2 regions of the Vibrio sp. 2033 genome follow, and region 2 is predicted to be linked to the other one. Evidence: predicted binding sites of a transcription regulator. Region 2 holds the regulator's gene; the other holds the start of a gene.
The links. Region 2 encodes PurR, which represses purine synthesis genes. Its sites were predicted from a motif close to TNANGNAAACGTTTNCNTNA; they were not measured.
Positions count from the first base shown of each region.

Region 1: folD (bifunctional methylenetetrahydrofolate dehydrogenase/methenyltetrahydrofolate cyclohydrolase FolD) is a predicted target of PurR. The motif match lies at 2,625-2,644, and genes of this name have one in related genera.

Region 1 covers NZ_JAWOVC010000013.1:85,805-90,194, reverse strand. The annotation lists gene R7P74_RS16620 (hotdog family protein) at 1-306, shown strand, start outside; gene fabG (3-oxoacyl-ACP reductase FabG) at 303-1,028, shown strand; gene R7P74_RS16610 (beta-ketoacyl-ACP synthase) at 1,025-2,248, shown strand; tRNA gene R7P74_RS16605 (tRNA-Arg) at 2,434-2,510, opposite strand; gene folD (bifunctional methylenetetrahydrofolate dehydrogenase/methenyltetrahydrofolate cyclohydrolase FolD) at 2,714-3,574, shown strand; gene R7P74_RS16595 (NupC/NupG family nucleoside CNT transporter) at 3,643-4,390, opposite strand, start outside.
Region 2 covers NZ_JAWOVC010000001.1:651,838-656,227, reverse strand. The annotation lists gene R7P74_RS02940 (TVP38/TMEM64 family protein) at 1-565, opposite strand, end outside; gene R7P74_RS02935 (TfoX/Sxy family DNA transformation protein) at 680-1,270, opposite strand; cyclic di-GMP riboswitch class I at 1,387-1,476, opposite strand; gene purR (HTH-type transcriptional repressor PurR) at 1,764-2,768, opposite strand; gene torD (molecular chaperone TorD) at 3,236-3,883, opposite strand; gene torR (two-component system response regulator TorR) at 4,150-4,390, shown strand, end outside.

The DNA.
Region 1 (4,390 bases), on a different contig from region 2:
TACGTTGGCATTGAGTTTATGGCGCAATCTGTCGCGGCGTGGTCTGGTTACCACGCATTAATGAAAGAACAAGCGCCACCGATTGGCTTTTTGCTTGGTAGCCGTCGATACACGTCTGAATGCGATGCGTTTTCTCGCGGACAGGTGCTCGATGTGTATGCTGAAAAAGTTATGGAAGATAACGGTATGGCGGTTTTTTCAGCCCGTATTGAGCTACAAGGAACTGTTGTAGCGACTTGCCAATTGAACGTTTACGTTCCATCAGAAGAAAAATTACAAGAAATGAAAATCAGGAGTCAACAATGACCCGACAAGTCCTCGTTACAGGTGCCAGCAAAGGCATCGGTAAAGCCATTGCCGTTCAATTAGCCAAAGATGGTTTCCAAGTCATTGTCCATTACATGGGCGATCAACAAGGCGCGCAAGACACCCTAAACACCATCGAACAGCATGGTGGTAGCGGTCGTCTTATCCAATTCGACATCAGTGACCGTGCAGATTGTCGTGAGAAGCTCGAAGCCGATATCGCCGAACACGGCGCTTACTATGGCGTCGTGAACAACGCTGGCATCACAAAAGATACCGCTTTCCCTGCGATGACCGAAGAAGAATGGGATGGTGTGATTCATACCAACTTAGACAGCTTCTACAACGTTCTTCACCCTTGTGTTATGCCAATGGTGCAAAAGCGCAAAGGCGGCCGAATTGTTACGCTTGCATCAGTCTCTGGCCTAATGGGGAATCGTGGTCAAACTAACTACAGCGCAGCGAAAGCGGGCGTAATTGGTGCAACAAAATCACTCGCGCTTGAACTGGCAAAACGCAAAATCACCGTCAACTGCGTTGCACCGGGACTTATCGACACAGGCATGGTAGACGAACACGTGAAAGAACATGCGATGCCGCAAATTCCTTTGCGCCGCATGGGAGAGCCAGAAGAAGTTGCTGGTTTAGTCAGTTACCTTATGTCTGACATCGCAGGCTATGTAACTCGCCAAGTCATTTCGGTAAACGGAGGCCTAGTATGAGCCGTCGAGTTGTTGTAACCGGAATGTCAGGCGTGACTGCGTTTGGTAACGATTGGCAATCTGTCGAACCAAAACTGCGTGACTGCCAGAACGCGACGCAATACATGCCTTCTTACGAACAGTATGATGGTTTGAACACCAAGCTCGCGGCACCAATTTTAGGTTTTGAACTGCCAAAGCACTACAAGCGCAAGCAAGTACGCGGCATGGGGCGTGTTTCCAAATTGGCGACCGTCGCAACAGAAAACGCACTAAGCCAAGCAGGTTTGATTGGTCATGACGTACTCACCAATGGTCAAACGGGTATCGCATACGGCTCATCAACAGGCAGTACTGACGCAATCGGCGCATTTGGTGTCATGTTGAATGAGAAAACCACCAAAGCGATCACCGCAACGACTTACGTGCAGATGATGCCGCATACCACAGCAGTGAACGTTGGTCTATTTTTCGGTTTGAAAGGCCGAGTGATCCCAACCAGCAGTGCATGTACTTCTGGCAGCCAAGCAATCGGCTATGCCTACGAAGCGATCAAACACGGCTACCAAACGGTGATGGTTGCTGGTGGCGCTGAAGAATTGTGCCCAACGGAATCTGCTGTCTTCGATACCCTTTTTGCCACCAGTCTAAAGAATGAAGACCCGAAAAGCACACCAAGACCTTATGACTCCGATCGCGATGGTTTGGTGATTGGTGAAGGTGCGGGAACACTGGTTCTGGAAGAGTACGAACACGCCGTCGCTCGTGGCGCGAAAATCTATGCAGAAATCATCGGTTTTGCCAGCAACTGCGATGCCGCACACGTCACTCAACCACAGATGGAAACCATGCAAATCTGTATGGAAATGGCTTTGCAAAACGCGGGCATTCCTTCTGAGAAGATCGACTATGTATCTGCTCACGGCACTGCCACCGACCGCGGCGATATTGCGGAAAGCAACGCAACAGCGAATGCTCTGGGCAAAGTGCCAATCAGTTCACTCAAGAGCTACTTTGGCCACACACTAGGCGCCTGTGGCGCGATTGAAGCGTGGCTAGGTTTAGAAATGATGCACACAGGTTGGTTTAACCCAACGCTCAACCTAGAAAACCTCGACGAGCAATGTGGCGATTTAGACTACATCGCTGGACAAGGTCGAGAGCTGGACGTGAAATATTTGATGAGTAACAACTTCGCCTTTGGCGGCATCAACACCTCCATCATCTTTAAAAAGATGTAATTCCCTTAATAAATGCAAAAGCGCTGGTTAACCAGCGCTTTTTTGTTGGTGGCTATCCAGATTGCTAGAAATTGCAATGGCTAGAATGCCATTCAAAAGTTGTAGATAGAGTGGCAATTACAGCCAAAAACCTAAAAACGACAAAGCCCCGACAACTCAAAGAGTTATCGGGGCTTTTGAATAAATGGCACGCCCTATTGGATTCGAACCAATGACCACATCCTTAGAAGGGACGTGCTCTATCCAGCTGAGCTAAGGGCGCGCTACAGGGACAGGATTATACGAGTTCAAACGGGTAAATCAACGGGTTTTCATAACATTCTGATCTGAATGCCTAAAAAAAGTCCATTAAAACGCTTAATGTTCAAAAACACCACAAAGCAAACGTTTGCTTATGGATGTTGATAAGAAATTCTGCGACAATGCGCCGCAGATAATCTGCCTTCTTAATTTATAAGGAAAGTCATGACTGCTCAAAATATAGACGGAACTCTCATTTCCCAAACTGTTCGATCTGAAGTGGCTGCACGTGTTAAAGCACGTGTTGAAGCTGGGCTACGTGCTCCTGGTTTAGCAGTGGTTCTAGTTGGTGAAGATCCTGCTTCTCAGGTTTATGTCGGTAGCAAACGCCGCGCATGTGAAGAAGTTGGGTTTGTTTCTAAGTCTTTTGACCTTCCTGCGTCTAGCTCAGAAGAAGAGTTACTAGCTCTGATTGATGAATTAAACAACGATGATGAAATTGACGGCATTCTAGTGCAATTACCCCTTCCTGCGGGCATAGACACAACACATGTTTTAGAGCGCATTCACCCAGAGAAGGACGTGGATGGCTTCCATCCTTACAACGTTGGTCGTCTTGCGCAGCGTATTCCAAAGCTTCGCTCTTGCACGCCAAAGGGCATAATTACCCTACTCGACCGTTACAACATTGAGCTACGTGGTAAACATGCGGTTGTGGTTGGTGCATCAAACATTGTTGGTCGTCCAATGACACTTGAGCTGCTGCTTGCGGGCTGCACAACAACAACATGTCACCGTTTTACCAAAGACCTAGAGAGTCATGTGCGTCAAGCTGACGTTGTCGTGGTGGCGGTTGGTAAGCCTAACTTCATCCCTGGTGAGTGGATTAAAAAAGGCGCAGTGGTGGTCGATGTCGGTATTAACCGTCTTGATTCAGGCAAACTAGTTGGCGACGTGGAATACGACAAAGCACGTGAAAGTGCGAGCTTTATTACTCCTGTTCCTGGTGGCGTTGGCCCAATGACCGTCGCAAGTTTAATTGAGAACACGATGCTCGCTTGCGAACAGTTCCACACAGACAAATAACGTAAAACTTAAGATACGAAAAAGGCTCCGCAAGGAGCCTTTTTGCTAATTGTTGATATCTATTTCAATTACAGACTTAAAATCACGCCCGCAATCGAAGCGCTCATTAAGTTCGCCATGACACCAGCGATAATCGCACGGAAACCATGCTTAGAAACAAATGCACGCTTTTCTGGTACCAATGAGCCCAACCCACCAATCAGCATCGCCATGCTTGAGATGTTTGCAAAGCCACACAAAGCAAACGTCACGATTGCTTGTGAGTGTTCACTAAGTTGAGACTTCACTTCTGCAAGCTGGATGAAAGCGACGAACTCATTCACCACAATCTTGTTACCAATCAGCGAGCCTGCTGTGGTTGCTTCTTGCCATGGGATACCCAACAACCAAGCGACTGGCGCAAACACAAAACCTAGGATGAGCTCAAAACTTAATGGTGTCCCAATAAGATCACCTATCCAGCCTAACATGCCGTTTAGCATTGCAATGACACTAATAAACGCCAGTAACGTACCACCGACCGATACAGCAATGCGTACACCCGCCATGGCACCATCGGCTAATGCTTCTACTACGTTGGTTGCACGTGGAATTTCAACTTGGCTAATGTCGATATCTGCTGCTTTATCCGTATCTTCTGGCATTAAAATTTTTGCCATCAACAAGCCGGCAGGTGCCGACATAAATGCAGCAGCAATAAGATAGTTGAGGTCGACACCCAGTGATGCGTAACCAACCAACGTTCCGCCAGCAACTGACGCTAAACCGCCTGTCATAACTGCAAAGAACTGCGAGTCAGTCATGTGTTTTAGGTAA
Region 2 (4,390 bases):
TTTCAATTGTTGCTAATTGAGTACCTGCATTCAGATATACGGCTGTGCCTGGCAGCATACCTATTTGGCTAGTGAGATAAAATCTACCTACAGACATCGGCGTTAAGCCCATCAGTAAGTTGATTAGAAAGAAAGGGAATACAGGGATTAGACGCAAGGAAAATAGATAAAAAGCTCCGTCTTTTTCGACACCTTGATTAATTGCGTTGAGTTTATTTCCGAATTTGTTTTGTACCCAGTCACGCAATAAGTATCGGCTGCTCAAGAAGGCCAGTGTTGCCCCCATAGTGCTAGCGAAAGAAACCAGTAGCAAGCTTGTCCAAAAACCAAATAAGGCTGCACCAAGTAAGGTGACTACTGCCGCTCCTGGGATAGAAAAAGCGGTAATTGCAATGTAGGTAAAAAAGTAAATCGCAGCCGAGAATACAAAATTCTGATCGATGTATGTAGTTAGTGCTTCTTGTTGGGCTTTTGCATTCTCTAAGGTTAAATACTGGCCAAAGTTAATACCTAAAAAGACGATAGCCGCTAGTAGGATGAGACCTAATATCAGTTTCTTATTCATAATTTTGATTCCAATTTGGGATATATGTAATAAGACAGTAGGAAAACCGAAAAAATTTCACAAAAAAACCGCAGATTAGACTGCGGTTTTACAAGATAGTTTTTAGGCCGACTTTTATTGGAGGCCGTTCATCAACTCATCTCGGCGAGCTTGAGGTACCACACTCCAATGAGTGCCGTTGATAGCACCTTCTAGTGCCCATAGCAACTCAATGTTGACGGTTGCAGAGTGCGTATCTCTTATCGCTTTATAGGCGTTAAGCGCACCTTCCTCTTCAAGCTTCTCTACGGATTCGATGCCGGCTTTTTTTAGCATGCGCTCGGTAGCCAGTCGTAAGTTAGGCAAATCTTTCAAACGGTTAGGCTTTGTACTTGCTTGCTGTTCTTTCTCAAGCTTTGCCTTTTTCAATGATTGATTCGCTACTTCGATTAAGCGTTCGCTTGATTCCCATAAATCGCTGGAAATAGCGTAGTACTTTGTAACGACTGGAAAGCCACGTTTTTTATAAACGTAAGGCTTTAGCCCTTGTTTCTCGAAGTCAGATGAAGTTTTTTGGTCTGCTCTGATATGAAGCTGATTGTTTACCACTAGTGCAAACATTGTTTCATCAGCGAATAGTCCGAAGCCACCAAACATTGAGCGCGACTTGATATTACCAAGTGCCTCAAATAGCTTCATAGAGTCTTTGAGTATCGGTTTATCCATGTTTTGTTATCTCGGTGTAATTAATATTACGCCACCAAAAGTCAGGTCCGAGAGAGTAGCAAACATGCGTAAAAACAATGTCATTACAGAGTAAAGTCATTGCTTACACACTTGCCATCGGTAACCCCGCTACCTTCCATATCGTAATATGGTTCAGGCCGGAGGCTTTGCGTCCCACTCTTTCGAATGGTTTGCCCTGTGCGTGACACAATGAGCATACTTCTTATATTGAATTAACATCACGGTTTAGCGTTAAAAGTGTGATTTCGGTTCAATAAAAATGATAGATTGAATGCTCTATTTTGCATATGGAAAGGTGCAAATTGGCCTTTGAAAAGGAGTTCTTAATATATATTACATTTATATAAAACAGGGAGTTAACGTTAGTCAATTGTTATTAGAGTGGTGTGAAGTATTAGAGAATGCTTAATTTTTCCAAAAAAATAAGCGCCCCTGTAGAGCGCTTATTTAACCGTGTTAAATACAGTGAAATTTAGTTCATTTTTTTCACAGTATTTCGAATTACAAGCTCAGGTTGCATTTCGAAAATTCGTTTTTCGTGTTCTTTATCTTTGATACGCTCAAGTAGAATTTCGAATGCATTTTTACCAACACGACGTTTAGGTTGGTGGATAGTCGTTAGCGGTGGAGAGAAGTATTCTGCAAGCTCGATGTTGTCGTAGCCGATCACTGAAATATCTTCAGGAATTTTGATCCCGTTTTGTTGCAAGCGGCTCATTAGGCCGAGAGCCATTGTGTCGTTAAAACAGAATACCGCCGTCGGGCGCTTGTCCATTGCGGTAATTTTATCTGCAACTAATACGGCCGTATCACATTCAAAGTTACCTTCAAGGATCCAGTCTTCATTTACAGCTAGGTTCGCTTCGCTCATTGCGCGACGGAAACCTGCAATGCGCTCTTGGCAAGCAAGCTTTTCAAAATGACCGCTTAGACAAGCGATATCCGTATGACCATTGTCAATCAGATGTTTGGTCGCAATGTAGCCACCTTCTTCTGAGTTATCCATGATTTTGTCTGCTTGCGAGCTCTCTGGGCCCCAATCCATGACCACTTTAGGAATGTCCGCATGACGGTCAAGCATCTCTTTTAGTTCTTCGGTTAAGTCAGAACACATCACTAGGATGCCATCAACGCGCTTTTCAGCCAGCATACGAATGTAATCGCGTTGTTTTTCGTAAATCCCGCCTGTGTTACATAAAATCAGAGTATAGCCTTGGCGGTAACAGTAGCTCTCAACGCCATCAATCACTTCTGAGAAAAATAGGTTAGTTGATTGAGTTACTAACATGCCAATCGTACGAGTTGAGTTGCATTTTAGGCTGCGTGCAACGGCACTTGGCGCGTAATTCAGCTCGTCAACGGCTTTCATTACTTTTTCTTGCGTTGCTTCTGCAACGAAACGCGTTTTATTGATAACGTGCGAAACTGTCGTAGTGGAAACGCCGGCTAAGCGAGCAACGTCTTTTATCGTGGCCATAAATGGTGTCCTGTATCGAGCTACTGAAATATGTCGTATTGGATGTACCTGATGCTCTAATGGTTTCACACCTAGCAATATAAAATTGGCGCTAAGTGTCTCGGCAGCGGTTGATCCAAGTGCGACAAAAGGGTGCGTAGCAGCATCGGTCGATGAATTTTATCTTTTTTCTATCTGATGAGAAATTGCCATCAACCTGTTAAGAAAACACAAAAACCGCTATATTTCAGCGGTTTACATATAAATCATATTTAATCGTTTGCGCTCACATTTTAGCCCTATGTGGACTGACTAGCAATGTTTTCAGCACGAGATTTGTGTATTTGAAGTCACATTTTGACTGCTAAATAACCAAGCGTCTTTGCGCTAAGTTAAGGCAAACGAATATTATACCCAAGTTACTTACAATTGGTCACTTTCGGCATACAGGAAGCCCGATAGGCAGGCTCCCTAAAAATAGGCGGCAATTATTCACCAAGAAGGTAGGCGCTGTCTAGTTTACAAAATGCAACTAATAGTTTCGCGACACTCGAGTAAAATCCAAATTCGTCGAATTGTTTACATTTGTCTGAAAACTGAGGTAACCAAGACATCAATTGTTGCTGGATAAAGTCGTTTTGTTTAACGAAGGCTTCTTCCATGTGTTTTTCTTGTTCAAGCTCGTTTGAGCGGATAATCATGTTCCCGAGAAAGTCGAGCTCAACGGCTAAGTGATCCGCAGGTTCCTTTAGGTTTTCGTCTACTTGAACGCCAAATTCAGCCATCAACTTTTCCATTTCCTCAGCTGGCTTGTCATTCAGTAAACCTGATTCACCAATGTACATGGATGCGTAAGGAAGAGCGCCGTATTTTTCTGTCTTCAAAAACAGTTCACAAAAGTCAGCTGCAAGCTCTAGTTGTGCATCTTCACGATCTTGTAACCGATTCAGCGCATCAACTAGGCTATCAACGGCTGGTTTCAGCGACTCATTTTCACCTAAGCCTGCGAGAAAACTGCGAATTTCAACACTGTGATAGGCTTCCAATTCTTTCTCTGTTAGTTCTTTTGCGAACAAGCTCGAAAACCACCAGTAAATTTCAGCGCGTTTTTCATTAAAAGCTTTCACTTCTTGCATTTTGGGCTCCTGAATGATGCTTCAAGTCATGCATCACAAAGTCAATTAGGGATATCCCCTAAGTGTAATCAATTAAAATGAATAGCAGTAACTATAATTGTTATGTTTTATGGTCAAAAATGACCGTTTATTAATAGCAGTGGGTAAGCTTGTTTTGAATCAATAAAAACGCTAAATCTTGCGTTTTAATGTATCTATGACTAGAAATGTTACTAGTTATGAATAGAATACGTCTTGGATAATAAGAAGACAGAAAAGTGGTGTAAATGAGCTATCACGTATTAGTCGTAGAAGATGATGTTGTAACTCGTAGTAAGCTTGCGGGATATTTCCAAAATGAGGGCTACCAAGTCAGCGAAGCAGAGAGTGGCGCGGAAATGCGTGAAGTTTTGCAAGCGGGCGATGTAGACCTGATCATGCTGGATATTAACCTGCCTGGTGAAGACGGCCTGATGCTTACTCGTGAGTTACGTAGCCAATCGGATATTGGTATCATATTAGTAACAG